2 linked regions of the Caldimonas thermodepolymerans genome follow. The protein of the gene in region 1 binds, or shares a complex with, the protein of each later gene. Links are inferred from orthologs where the notes say so. Each region holds a gene or a part of one and is shown on either strand. Other genes may lie near its edges.

Region 1 (7,394 bases):
GATCGCCTCCAGCGGGCCGGTCAGCCGCACCGGCACCGTCACGCCCTTGAGCGCGGCGAGGTCGGCGCCGCCCTGGCCCTTGGCGGTGGCCGTCACGGCGGCACGTGCGGTGTAGTCGATGCGGTTGCGGCCGATGTCGATCGCGCCGTCGCCGGTGACCCGAAGGAACGGGCTCTTGACGTCCAGGTCCTTGTTGCGCGCCACGCCGTCGGCGATCTGCACGCTGGCGCTCATCTCGGAGAAGTCGGTCTTCTCGGTCTGGCGGGCCTGCTGCACCGCGTCCTTGCGCAGCGTCAGCGCCGCCTGCGCCTCGCGCAGCACGCGCGCCAGGTTGATGCCCTTGACCGCGCCGTCACGCAGCTGCACGGCCGCCTGGCCTTCCAGGCGCGACTTCATCTCGGCGACCGTCTTGCCGGCCGAGGCCAGGTCGAAGGTGACCCGGCCGCGGCCCTCCAGCAGGTCCTTGTCCGCGACGTCGCGCAGCGCCGCATGCACGTCGATGTCGGTGGCGGTGCCCTTGAGCATCACGCGCTGGGCACGTGCGTCGGCGAACGCGTTGGCCGCGATGCTGCCACCCCAGATCCGGCCGGACAGGGTGTTCACGCGCAGCATGCCGCCTTCCAGGGTGGCCTGCACCTGGGCGTCGTCGAGCTGGTAGGGCCGGTAGATCAGCGTCTTGGCCTTCAGCGCCAGCGAGCCCTGCAGCGCGCGCAGCGGCGCGAAGTCGATCGTGCCCTCGGTGCCGCCGGCGGCCGCGGGCTTGCCCGTGCCGGTGGACGAGGTGTCGGCCAGCACGGTGTTGAGGTCGAGCCGGTCGAATTCGCCCTGCGCCTGGACCGTGGGCACCGTGCCGGTGAAGGCGGCGTTGCCGCGGGTCGCGAAGGCGTTGTTGTTCAGGGCCCCGGACAGCTGCCACTGCGCGGCCTGCGACGAGGCCTGGGCGCGGCCCTTGACGGCGATCTGCAGCGGCTTGAGCGAGGGGTCCTGCACCTGCGCCTGCAGGTCCAGCTGCTCCAGCACGACCGCCGTCTTCGCCGGCTGCAGCGACAGGTCGGCGCGCAGTGCGCCGGCGACCTTGCGTTCGCCGCTGCCGCTCAAGGTGGCCTCGAAGCCCGGCAGGCGCACCTCGTCGAAGTTGCCGCTCGGCGCGTCGGAACGGAAGTTGGCGGCCCAGCCTTGCGCGCCGCCCAGGGCGACGCGGCCCTGCAGCGCGCTGCCCTTGAGCGAGGCACCTTCGGCCTGCAGCTGCGGCCAGCTCAGGCGCGCCTCGATGGGCTGCTTGTTGTGCACCGCCTTGAGGTCCAGCGTCAGCTGCTCGACCGCCAGCGAGCGCCGCTCCGGTTCATAGGCGAAGCGCTGTACCGCCACGGTCGAGGGTTCCAGCTTCAGCGCGCCCAGCAGCGCGCTGCTGCTCAGGCGCAGGTTCTCGGCGTGCATCGCGCCCTGGCGGCTGTCGTAGGCCAGCTGGCCCTCGATGCGCGTGTCCAGCGCGTCCACGCCCAGCGCGTTGCCCTGGTAGCCGAGCTTCATGTCGCGCAGCGTGACCGAGCCGTCGGCCAGCGCGAGCAGCACCCGGGTCTCGCCGCGCAGGTCGCCGTGCAGCGAGGGCTGGGCGAAATCGAAGTTGGCGTCCAGCGTCACGGGGGCCTCCACGCCGTCGGCCAGGCGGCCGGTGGTGAGGCTGCGCAGGTGGATGTCGCCGAGCAGCCGGGCCTTGGCGTCCTGCACGGTCAGGCGCAGGTCGCGCAGCTCGACGCTGCGCACGTTGAACTGCGGGGCGGGCGAGGCGTCGTCCCGCTCGTCGGGCCGGTCCTGCCCGTCGTCGTCCGCGGCGAGCAGGTCGTCGATGTTGCTGCGGCCCTGGCCGTCGCGCGTGTAGCGCACGCGCAGTCCGCTGGCCTGCACGCGCTCGACCACCAGCTGGCGGCGCAGCAGCGGCAGCACCTCGACCGCCAGCGCGGCTTCCTCCAGGCGCAGGAACTGCTCGTCGCTGCGGTGCTCGCTCAGCGAGACCTGGCGCAGGCTGACCTCCAGGCGCGGGAACACGCGCAGCGACACCGGGCCGTCGATCGCCAGCGTGCGCTGCTTGTGCTCCTGGACCCAGTCGATCAGCGCCCCCTTGTAGCGGTTGGCGTCGAAGGTGGCGACCAGGTAGGCGGCCACGGCCGCGAACAGGACGATGAGGGCAGCGATGGCGAGCGCGCCGTAACGGATCCAGCGTCGGACGGAGTGGTTCATGGTCGGACTATTGTGCCGGCTCCGTCGCGCCGATGCCGGCTTCTACAATGCGTTGCATGGTTCGCTATGACGTCTACATCCGGGGCAGCGGCATCGTCGGCAAGACCCTGGCCCTGGCGCTGGCGCGCGCCGGCCTGGGCGTGGCGCTGCAGCGCGCGCCCGGGCGTCCCGCCGGCCAGGACGTGCGTGCCTACGCGCTGAGTGCGCGTTCGGTGGCGCTGCTGCGCTCGGTCAAGGCCTGGGACGCCCTGCCGCCCGATGCGGCCACGCCGGTCTACGACATGCACATCGAGGGCGACGCGCCCGGCCACCAGCTGCTGCCCGGCGTGCTGGAGTTCTCGGCCTGGGAGCAGCAGCTCGGCGAGCTGGCCTGGATCGTCGACGCCCAGGCGCTGGAGGACGCGCTGGCGCAGCTGGTGCGCTTCCAGCCCCATGTCAGCGAGGTGGACGCCCCGATCGAGGCGGCGCTGACCGCGATCTGCGAGGGCAAGGCCTCCGCGGCGCGCGAGGCGCTCGGCGTCGAATGGGTCCGCCATCCCTACGGCCACACGGCGATCGCCGCGCGGCTGGCCAGCGACCGTCCCCACAACGGCGTGGCCCGGCAGTGGTTCCGCTCGCCGGACGTGCTGGCGCTGCTGCCGTTCGACCGGCCGGACGCAGGGCGCTCCTACGGGCTGGTGTGGTCGCTGCCCGAGGCGCGCGCGCAGGAGCTGATGGCGCTCGACGAGGCGGGCTTCATGCAGGCCCTGCAGGAGGCCACCGGCGATGCGGCCGGCGCCCTGGCGCTGCGCAGCGAGCGCGCGGCCTGGCCGCTGGCGATCGCCCGCGCCAGCCGCTGCAGCGGCGAGGGCTGGGTGTTGCTCGGCGATGCCGCCCATGTGGTGCACCCGCTGGCCGGCCAGGGGCTGAACCTGGGGCTGGCCGACGTCGACGTGCTGGCGCGCGTGCTGCGCGAGCGCGAGCCGTGGCGGCCGGTCGGCGATGCCAAGCTGCTGCGCCGCTACGAGCGCACGCGTGCCGCGCCGACCTGGGCGATGGGGCAGCTGACCGACGGATTGCTGCATTTGTTCGCGGCTTCGGCCCCCGCGGTGCGGGAACTTCGCAACCGCGGCCTGGGTCTGGTGAACCATCTGAGCCCGGTGAAACGCTGGCTGACGCGCCGCGCGCTGGACTCCTGAGCCTTGCAAGGACGAATCATGAAACATCACAAGGTGGCCGCAGCGGCCGTGACCCTGGCCCTGGCGGCCGGCGCCTGGGCACAGGAAGCGGCGATCCGCAGGAACCTGGCCGACCGCATGCCCAACCTGCCGGCGATCGACGAGGTCAGCAAGACCCCGATCCCCGGCATCTACGAGGTGCGCATCGGCACCGAGCTGGCCTACACCGACGCCGAGGGCAACTACCTGATCACCGGCCAGATCATCGACCTGAAGGCGCGCCGCAACCTCACCGAGGAGCGCCAGGCGAAGTTCAAGCTCGCCCCGATCGATTTCGCCAGCCTGCCGCTGAAGGACGCCATCGTCTGGAAGAACGGCAACGGCAAGCGCAAGATCGCCGTCTTCGCCGACCCGAACTGCGGGTACTGCAAGCGCTTCGAGCAGGACCTGCAGGCGGTCAGGGACGTCACGGTCTACACCTTCCTGTACCCGATCCTGTCGCCCGACTCGACCGTCAAGTCGCAGGCGATCTGGTGTGCCAAGGACCGCACCCGCGCCTGGCGCGACTGGATGCTCAACGGCGTCGCCCCCGCGGCCGCGCCGGCCAACTGCGACACCCCGCTGGCGCGCAACACCGCCTTCGGCCGCAAGCACGGCATCAACGGCACGCCGGCCCTGATCTTCGAGGACGGCACCCGGGTGCCGGGCGCGCTCAACACCGAGCAGATCGAGGCCCAGCTGGCCGAGGTCCGGGTGCGCTGAACCACCCGGCGCCCAAACAAAAAGCCGCGCATGGCGCGGCTTTTTTCATCGGAGCAGGTGACGCTCAACGCACGATCGCGGTGTCCGGCTTGGTCGCCAGGCGGGTGGCCTGTTGCTTGGCGGCCAGCTGTTCGAACGCCACGACGTCGACGGCCTCGGCGTTGATCAGCGCGTATTCGCCGCTTTGCTGGGCCTGGCGCAGTTCGGCGACGACTTCGGCGCGGCTGCGGCTGCTGTTGACCGTGGGGATGTAACCGGCGGAGTACACCTTCAGTTCGCCGGCGGCCTTGGCGCGCTGGTACTCGGCGCGCACTTCGGCGCGGGTGGCCGTCGACTTGATGTCCAGGTCCGGGGTGGGCGTGGCTTCCTGGGCGGCAGCGCCGAAGGACACGAAGGCGGCGGCGGAAACGATGGCGGTGGCAAGAAGCTTGTTCATGGCAATTCCTTTCAGGGGTCCGTTGCGTTGATGACGTTCGGACTGCCCGAGCTGCCTGCCGCGGAGGAGGTCTTCCGCTGCGCTGACGAGTTCGTTCGTCCGATGTCGCAAGATTAGGGTTTCCACCAGTTCCTAAAAAGGCGATCTCGCTCAACGCACTGTTGCAGGGCCGGGAACAATCGAGGGGGGCCGGGCCCCGGCCGGTGCAGGGGCGACAATCGGCCTGTCGCCTGCCGTCTGCGCCCGCATTTGCCGATGTCCCGTCCCGGTTCTTCCCTTCCGCCGCCGCCCGTGGCCCGTTGGCTGGTGCATCTCGGCCTGCTGCCCTTCGTGTCCGGGGCGCTGCTGGTCTGGCTGGTCCATCCCGAGGTGCAGCCGCATGTCACGCTGGCCCTGGCCGGCCATGCGGCGGTGGTGCTGTCCTTCCTCGGCGGGGTGCAGTGGGGGCTGGCGGTGCGCCAGCCGGTGCCGTCGCCCGTGCCCTGCACCTGGGGCGTGGTCCTGGCGGGGGTGGCCTGGGTCGCGGTGGTGATGCCGCCCTATGCCGGGCTGGTGGTGCTCGGCGCGATGCAGCTGCTGGCCTGCCTGGTCGACCGGCGCCTTTACCCGGGCCTGGGCGCGCGCGGCTGGCTGGTGCTGCGCTTCCGCCTCGCCGCCGTGGCGAGCCTGTCCTGTTTCCTGGCGGCCGCGGGGGTCTGAGCCCGCCGGCCATGCAACGAGTCCTGCCCATGATTGCCTACCGTATCGAGCCCCTGGACCTTCACGCCCACCTGTACCGGGTGCGCCTGCGCATTCCCGCCCCTGAGGCCGTGCAGCGGCTGTCGCTGCCGGTGTGGATCCCCGGCAGCTACCTGATGCGCGAGTTCGCCCGGCACCTGCAAGGGCTGACGGCCCGTCAGGGCGGCCAGGCGCGGCCGGTCGAGCAGCTGGACAAGGCCAGCTGGCAGGTGCGCTGCCAGGGGCGCGCGGCGCTGGAAGTGAGCTACGAGGTCTACGCCTTCGACAACTCGGTGCGGGCGGCCTGGCTGGACGCAACGCGCGGCTTCTTCAACGGCACCAGCGTGTTCCTGCGCGTCGAAGGGCGCGAGGACGAGCCGCACGCGGTGGAGATCCGCCAGCTGCCGCGCGGCTGGCAGGTGGCGACCGCCCTGCCGGCCGTGCAGGTCGACGCGCGCGGGCAGGGGCGCTACGAGGCTGCCGGCTATGACGAGCTGGTCGACCACCCGGTCGAGCTCGGCGCGTTCTGGCGCGGCCAGTTCCGCGCAGCCGGGGTGGCGCACGAGTTCGTCGTCGCCGGGGCCCTGCCGGGCTTCGACGGCGAGCGCCTGCTGGCCGACGCGAAGCGCATCTGCGAGGCGCAGATCCGCTTCTGGCACGGGCGGCGCAAGCCGCCGTTCGGGCGCTACGTGTTCCTGCTCAACGCGGTGGACGACGGCTACGGGGGGCTGGAGCACCGCGCCAGCACGGCGCTGATCTGCTCGCGCCGCGACCTGCCGCGCCGCGGCGAGGCGGGCGCGAGCGACGGCTACGTGACCCTGCTGGGCCTGATCAGCCACGAGTACTTCCACACCTGGAACGTCAAGCGCCTGCGCCCGGCCGAGTTCGCGCGCTACGACTACGCGCGCGAGAACTACACCGAGCTGCTGTGGTTCTTCGAGGGCTTCACGTCCTACTACGACGACCTGTTCCTGGTGCGCACCGGGCTGGTCGACGAGGCGCGCTACCTGAAGCTGCTGGCGCGCACGGTCGGCAACGTGCTGGCCACGCCGGGCCGCCGGGTGCAGAGCGTCGCGCAGGCCAGCTTCGATGCCTGGGTCAAGTACTACCGGCAGGACGAGAACACGGTCAACGCCACCGTCAGCTACTACACCAAGGGCTCGCTGGTCGCGCTGGCGCTGGACCTGACGCTGCGCGCGCAACGGCGCGGCACGCTGGACGACGTGATGCGGCTGCTGTGGGCCCGCTCGGGCGGCGGGCCGGTCGGCGAGGCCGACATCGCCGCGGCGCTGAAGGAGGTGGGGGGCCGCCCGTACACGCGCGAGCTCTCGCGCTGGGTGCACGGCACCCAGGACCTGCCGCTGGAGGCGCTGCTGCGCGAGGTCGGCGTGCAGTGGAGCGTGCAGCCACCGCCCTGGCCGCTGCGCCTGGGCCTGCGCACGGCCGACGGCAACGGCAGCGTGAAGGTGCGGGCGGTGATGCGCGGTCAGTGGGCCGAGCGGGTCGGGCTGGCGGCGGGCGACGAGCTGCTGGCGGTCAACGACTGGCGGCTGCGCAAGCTGGACGACCTCGAGCTGTACGCCGTCGAGGGCGAGCCGGTCGAGCTGCTGGTCGGGCGCGACCAGCGCCTGCTGCGCCTGCGCGCAGTGTTGCCGGGGCGCGACGAGGCGCGGGCGAACGTGGCGTTGGCGGTGCAGGAGGGGGCCCCCGCGGCCGCGGTGGCACGCCGCAAGGCCTGGCTCGGCGCACGCTGAGGTCCGTCCCGCCGGCCGGCGCGGGACGGAGCGTGGCGGGACGCTCCCCGGTCAGCCGAGGAAGGCCGCCTTGAAGGTCTCGGCGGTGGCGTTGCCGCGGTGGTCGGCGATCGCGCGGTGGGCCATCACGAGCAAGGGGTGCAGGTCTTCCCAGGTCTTGCTCTTCTCGATCTTCACCGCGAGCATGTCGCCGAGCGGGCCGAGCTGCTCGTTCATGAAGCGCACCGCCTGGACGCGGATCTGCTCCACCGGCTTCAGCGGCGGCGGCACGCTGGGCGGTCCTTCGCTGGCCGCCGGCTTGGCCGCCGCCGCCGAGCCGTTGCGCGTTGC
Region 2 (3,254 bases), 2.4 Mb from region 1 along the record:
GACATCGTCTTCGCCGAGATGCTGTGGGCCGCGATGAAGGCGCTGTTCACCTCGGTGGCGATCGCGCTGGTGCTGGTGGCGCTGGGCATCAGCCGGGCGCCGACCCTGGTGCTGGCGCTGCCGCTGCTGTTCCTGGTCGGCATCACGTTCTCGTCGCTGGCGCTGGTGTTCAACGCGCTGGCGAGGAACTACGACTTCTTCACCTACTACTTCACCCTGGTGCTGACGCCCATGACCTTCGTCTCCGGCGTCTACTTCCCGACCGACCAGCTGCCGGGCTGGCTGCAGCAGGTCGCGCCGTGGCTGCCGCTGACCGCGGCCGTCGAGCTGGTGCGCCCGCTGGTGATCGGCCAGTGGCCGCAGCAGGTGGCGGCTCCGGCCGCGGTGCTGGCCGGGTACGCCGCGGTGGGGTACTACGTCGCGCTGGTGCTGACGCGCCGGCGGTTCTTCAAGTGAGCGAGGAGGGGCTGATGAGCGAAGTTCAGGGCCGTCCGCTGCTGGCCTTCAGCACCGTGGCCGACGAGGCCGCGGCCGCCGCGCTGGCGCGGCGCCTGCTGGAAGAGCGCCTGGTGGCCTGCGTCAACATCCTGCCGGGGGTGCGCTCGATGTACTGGTGGCAGGGCCGGATCGAGGAGGGCGGCGAGTGCCTGCTGGTCCTGAAGACCACCGAGGCGCGCTGGCCTGCACTGAAGGCGCGGCTGCCCGAGCTGCACGCCTACGAGGTGCCGGAGCTGATCGCGACGTCGGTCACGGACGGGCTGGAACCGTACCTGCGCTGGCTGGTCTCAGAGATGCAGCAAGGAGACAGGCCATGACCGGTGCCATCCGCTGGCTGCTGGCGGCGTTGCTGGCCCTGGGCCTGGCGGTGCTGGCCGGCGGCGTGCGGGCCGATGACGACGACGATTTCCTCGAGCCGGAGGTGGCGTTCCGCTTCGCCGCCGCGGCGCTGGACGAGCGCACGCTGGAGCTGCGCTTCGACGTCGCCGACGGCTACTACATGTACCGCGAGCAGTTCCGCTTCGCGGCCACGCCGCCCGCGGTGCTGGGCACCCCGGAGATCCCGCGCGGCGAGGTCAAGTACGACCGGACCTTCGAGAAGGACGTCGAGACCCACCGCGGCACGCTGCGCATCCGGCTGCCGGTGGTGCAGGCCGAGGGGCCGTTCCGGCTCACCGTGACCAGCCAGGGCTGCGCCGACAAGGGGCTGTGCTACCCGCCGATGGACCACCACGTCGAGGTCGCGCTGGCCGCCTTCGGCGCGCCGGCCAACCGGGTGGCGCTGCTGACCGAGGCGCAGGCCGAACGCTGGGGTGCGTCCGGCGGTCTGGCCGCCTCGCTGCAGTCGCTCACCGGTGCGGCGCCGGTGCCGGCGAACCTGATCAACACCCGCTCGCCCACCGACAGCGACCGCATCGCCGCGGCGCTGGAGAGCGGGCGGCTGCCCACCGTGGTGGCGGTGTTCTTCGTCGCGGGCGTGCTGCTGTCGCTGACCCCCTGCGTGCTGCCGATGCTGCCGATCCTGTCCTCGATCATCGTCGGGCAGGCCGAGGCCGACGGGCGCCCGGTCAGCCGGGGCCGGGCGTTCGGGCTGGCAGCCAGCTACTCGCTCGGCATGGCGCTGGTCTACACCGCATTCGGCGTCGCCGCGGGGCTGGCGGGCGAAGGGCTGGCGGCCTGGCTGCAGACGCCCTGGGTGCTGGGCGCGTTCGCCGCGCTGCTGGTGCTGCTGGCGCTGTCGATGTTCGGCTTCTACGAGCTGCAGCTGCCCTCGGGCTGGCGCGACCGGGTCCAGCAGGCCTCCGGGCGGCTGCACGGCGGGCGCTTCCTCGCGGTGTTCCTGATGGGCGGACTGTCGGCGCTCATCGTCAGCCCCTGCGTGGCGGCGCCGCTGGCCGGCGCGCTCGTCTACATCAGCCAGACCCGCGACGTGGTGCTGGGCGGGGCGGCGCTGTTCGCGCTGGCCGCAGGCATGAGCGTGCCGCTGCTGCTGATCGGCGCGTCGGCGGGGCGCTGGCTGCCGCGCGGCGGGGCCTGGATGGAGCACGTCAAGCACTTCTTCGGCGCGCTGCTGATCGCGGTGGCGATCTGGATGCTGCAGCCGGTGCTGCCGGGCTGGCTCGCGATGCTGCTGTGGGGCGCGCTGCTGCTGGTGGCCGCGGTCTACCTCAAGGTGTTCGACACGCTGCCGCCCGGCGCGCGCGGCTGGCAGCGCTTCTTCAAGGGCGTGGGCGTGGTGCTGGCGGTGCTGGGCGCGATCCAGCTCGTCGGTGCGGCCTCCGGGGGGCGCGATCCCTGGCAGCCGCTGGCCCACCTGGCCCGCGCCGAGGCCGCGACCGATGCCGGTCCGGGCTTCGAGCCGGTGCGCAGCGTCGAGGAACTGGAGGCCGTGCTGGCCCGCGCCGGCCGGCCGGTGATGCTGGACTTCTATGCCGACTGGTGCGTCTCGTGCAAGGAGATGGAGGCCTTCACCTTCAGCGACCCGCGCGTGCGGGCCAGGCTCGCCAATGCGCTGCTGCTGAAGGCCGACGTCACGGCCAACAACCGCGACGACCGCGCGCTGCTCAAGCGCTTCGGCCTGTTCGGGCCGCCCGGCACGCTGTTCTTCGACGCCAGCGGCCGCGAGCTGCCGCAGCTGCGCGTGATCGGCTTCCAGTCGGCCGACCGCTTCCTGCAGACCCTGGACGCCGCCGGCCTCTAGCCGGCGGGCTTGCCGAAGATCTCACCATGGTCTTGCGTTGCCGGCGAAAAACATGCTATAGTTTTGCTTTCCCGACGCGGGGTGGAGCAGTCTGGTAGCTCGTTGGGCTCATAACCCAAAGGTCGTTGGTTCAAATCCAGCCCCCGCAACCAAATTCCCGAACAGGCCCTCCTTGCGAGGGCCTGTTTTTTTGCGCCTGTTGCTCAGGGATTACCTTGCGTTGACGTCCGTTTGTAACGGTCGTTATCCTGCCTTCGCACCGGGAGGGGAGTGCCTGCCAGGAGGCGGCCGGGGCCAGGCTCCAGCTGCACGTGCCGGCCGCAGACTCCCCGGTCGTTTCGCGGGTGGTGCACCGCGTCAGTGTGGAGAGGGCTTCATGGCAGGGTATTTCGAACTCAAGACCGCGGCGAACGGGCAGTACGTCTTCAACCTGAAGGCGGCGAACCACCAGGTCATCCTGTCGAGCGAGACGTACAAGACCAAGGCGTCGGCGCTGGACGGGATCGCTTCGGTCCAGAAGAACGCGCCCAACGACGCGCGCTACGAGCGCAAGGAA

What was found.
Region 2: the proteins of IS481_RS04470 (region 1) and dsbD are in contact, whole or in part, in a crystal structure (PDB 1JZD), measured with the Escherichia coli proteins. The link is inferred for Caldimonas thermodepolymerans from one-to-one orthologs.

What each region holds. Positions count from the first base shown.
Region 1 is NZ_CP064338.1:909,287-916,680, forward strand. Bases 2,478-5,295 are described here. They hold IS481_RS04470 (DsbC family protein), read left to right. Parts: upstream 2,478-3,434; coding sequence 3,435-4,157; downstream 4,158-5,295. Other genes in these bases: IS481_RS04465 (FAD-dependent monooxygenase), read left to right, coding at 2,478-3,416; IS481_RS04475 (DUF4148 domain-containing protein), read right to left, coding at 4,222-4,593; IS481_RS04480 (DUF3429 domain-containing protein), read left to right, coding at 4,885-5,292. In the rest of the region: IS481_RS04460 (AsmA family protein), read right to left, coding at 1-2,238; more of IS481_RS04465, read left to right, coding at 2,295-2,477; IS481_RS04485 (M61 family metallopeptidase), read left to right, coding at 5,322-7,064; IS481_RS04490 (hypothetical protein), read right to left, coding at 7,116-7,394. UniProt on the Escherichia coli protein: Acts as a disulfide isomerase, interacting with incorrectly folded proteins to correct non-native disulfide bonds.
Region 2 is NZ_CP064338.1:3,340,229-3,343,482, reverse strand. The notes cover bases 291-3,254. They hold dsbD (protein-disulfide reductase DsbD), read left to right. Parts: upstream 291-811; coding sequence 812-2,698; downstream 2,699-3,254. Other genes in these bases: IS481_RS15730 (YegP family protein), read left to right, coding at 3,075-3,254; cutA (divalent-cation tolerance protein CutA), read left to right, coding at 471-815; IS481_RS15750 (ABC transporter permease), read left to right, coding at 291-456. Outside these bases: more of IS481_RS15750, read left to right, coding at 1-290. UniProt on the Escherichia coli protein: Required to facilitate the formation of correct disulfide bonds in some periplasmic proteins and for the assembly of the periplasmic c-type cytochromes.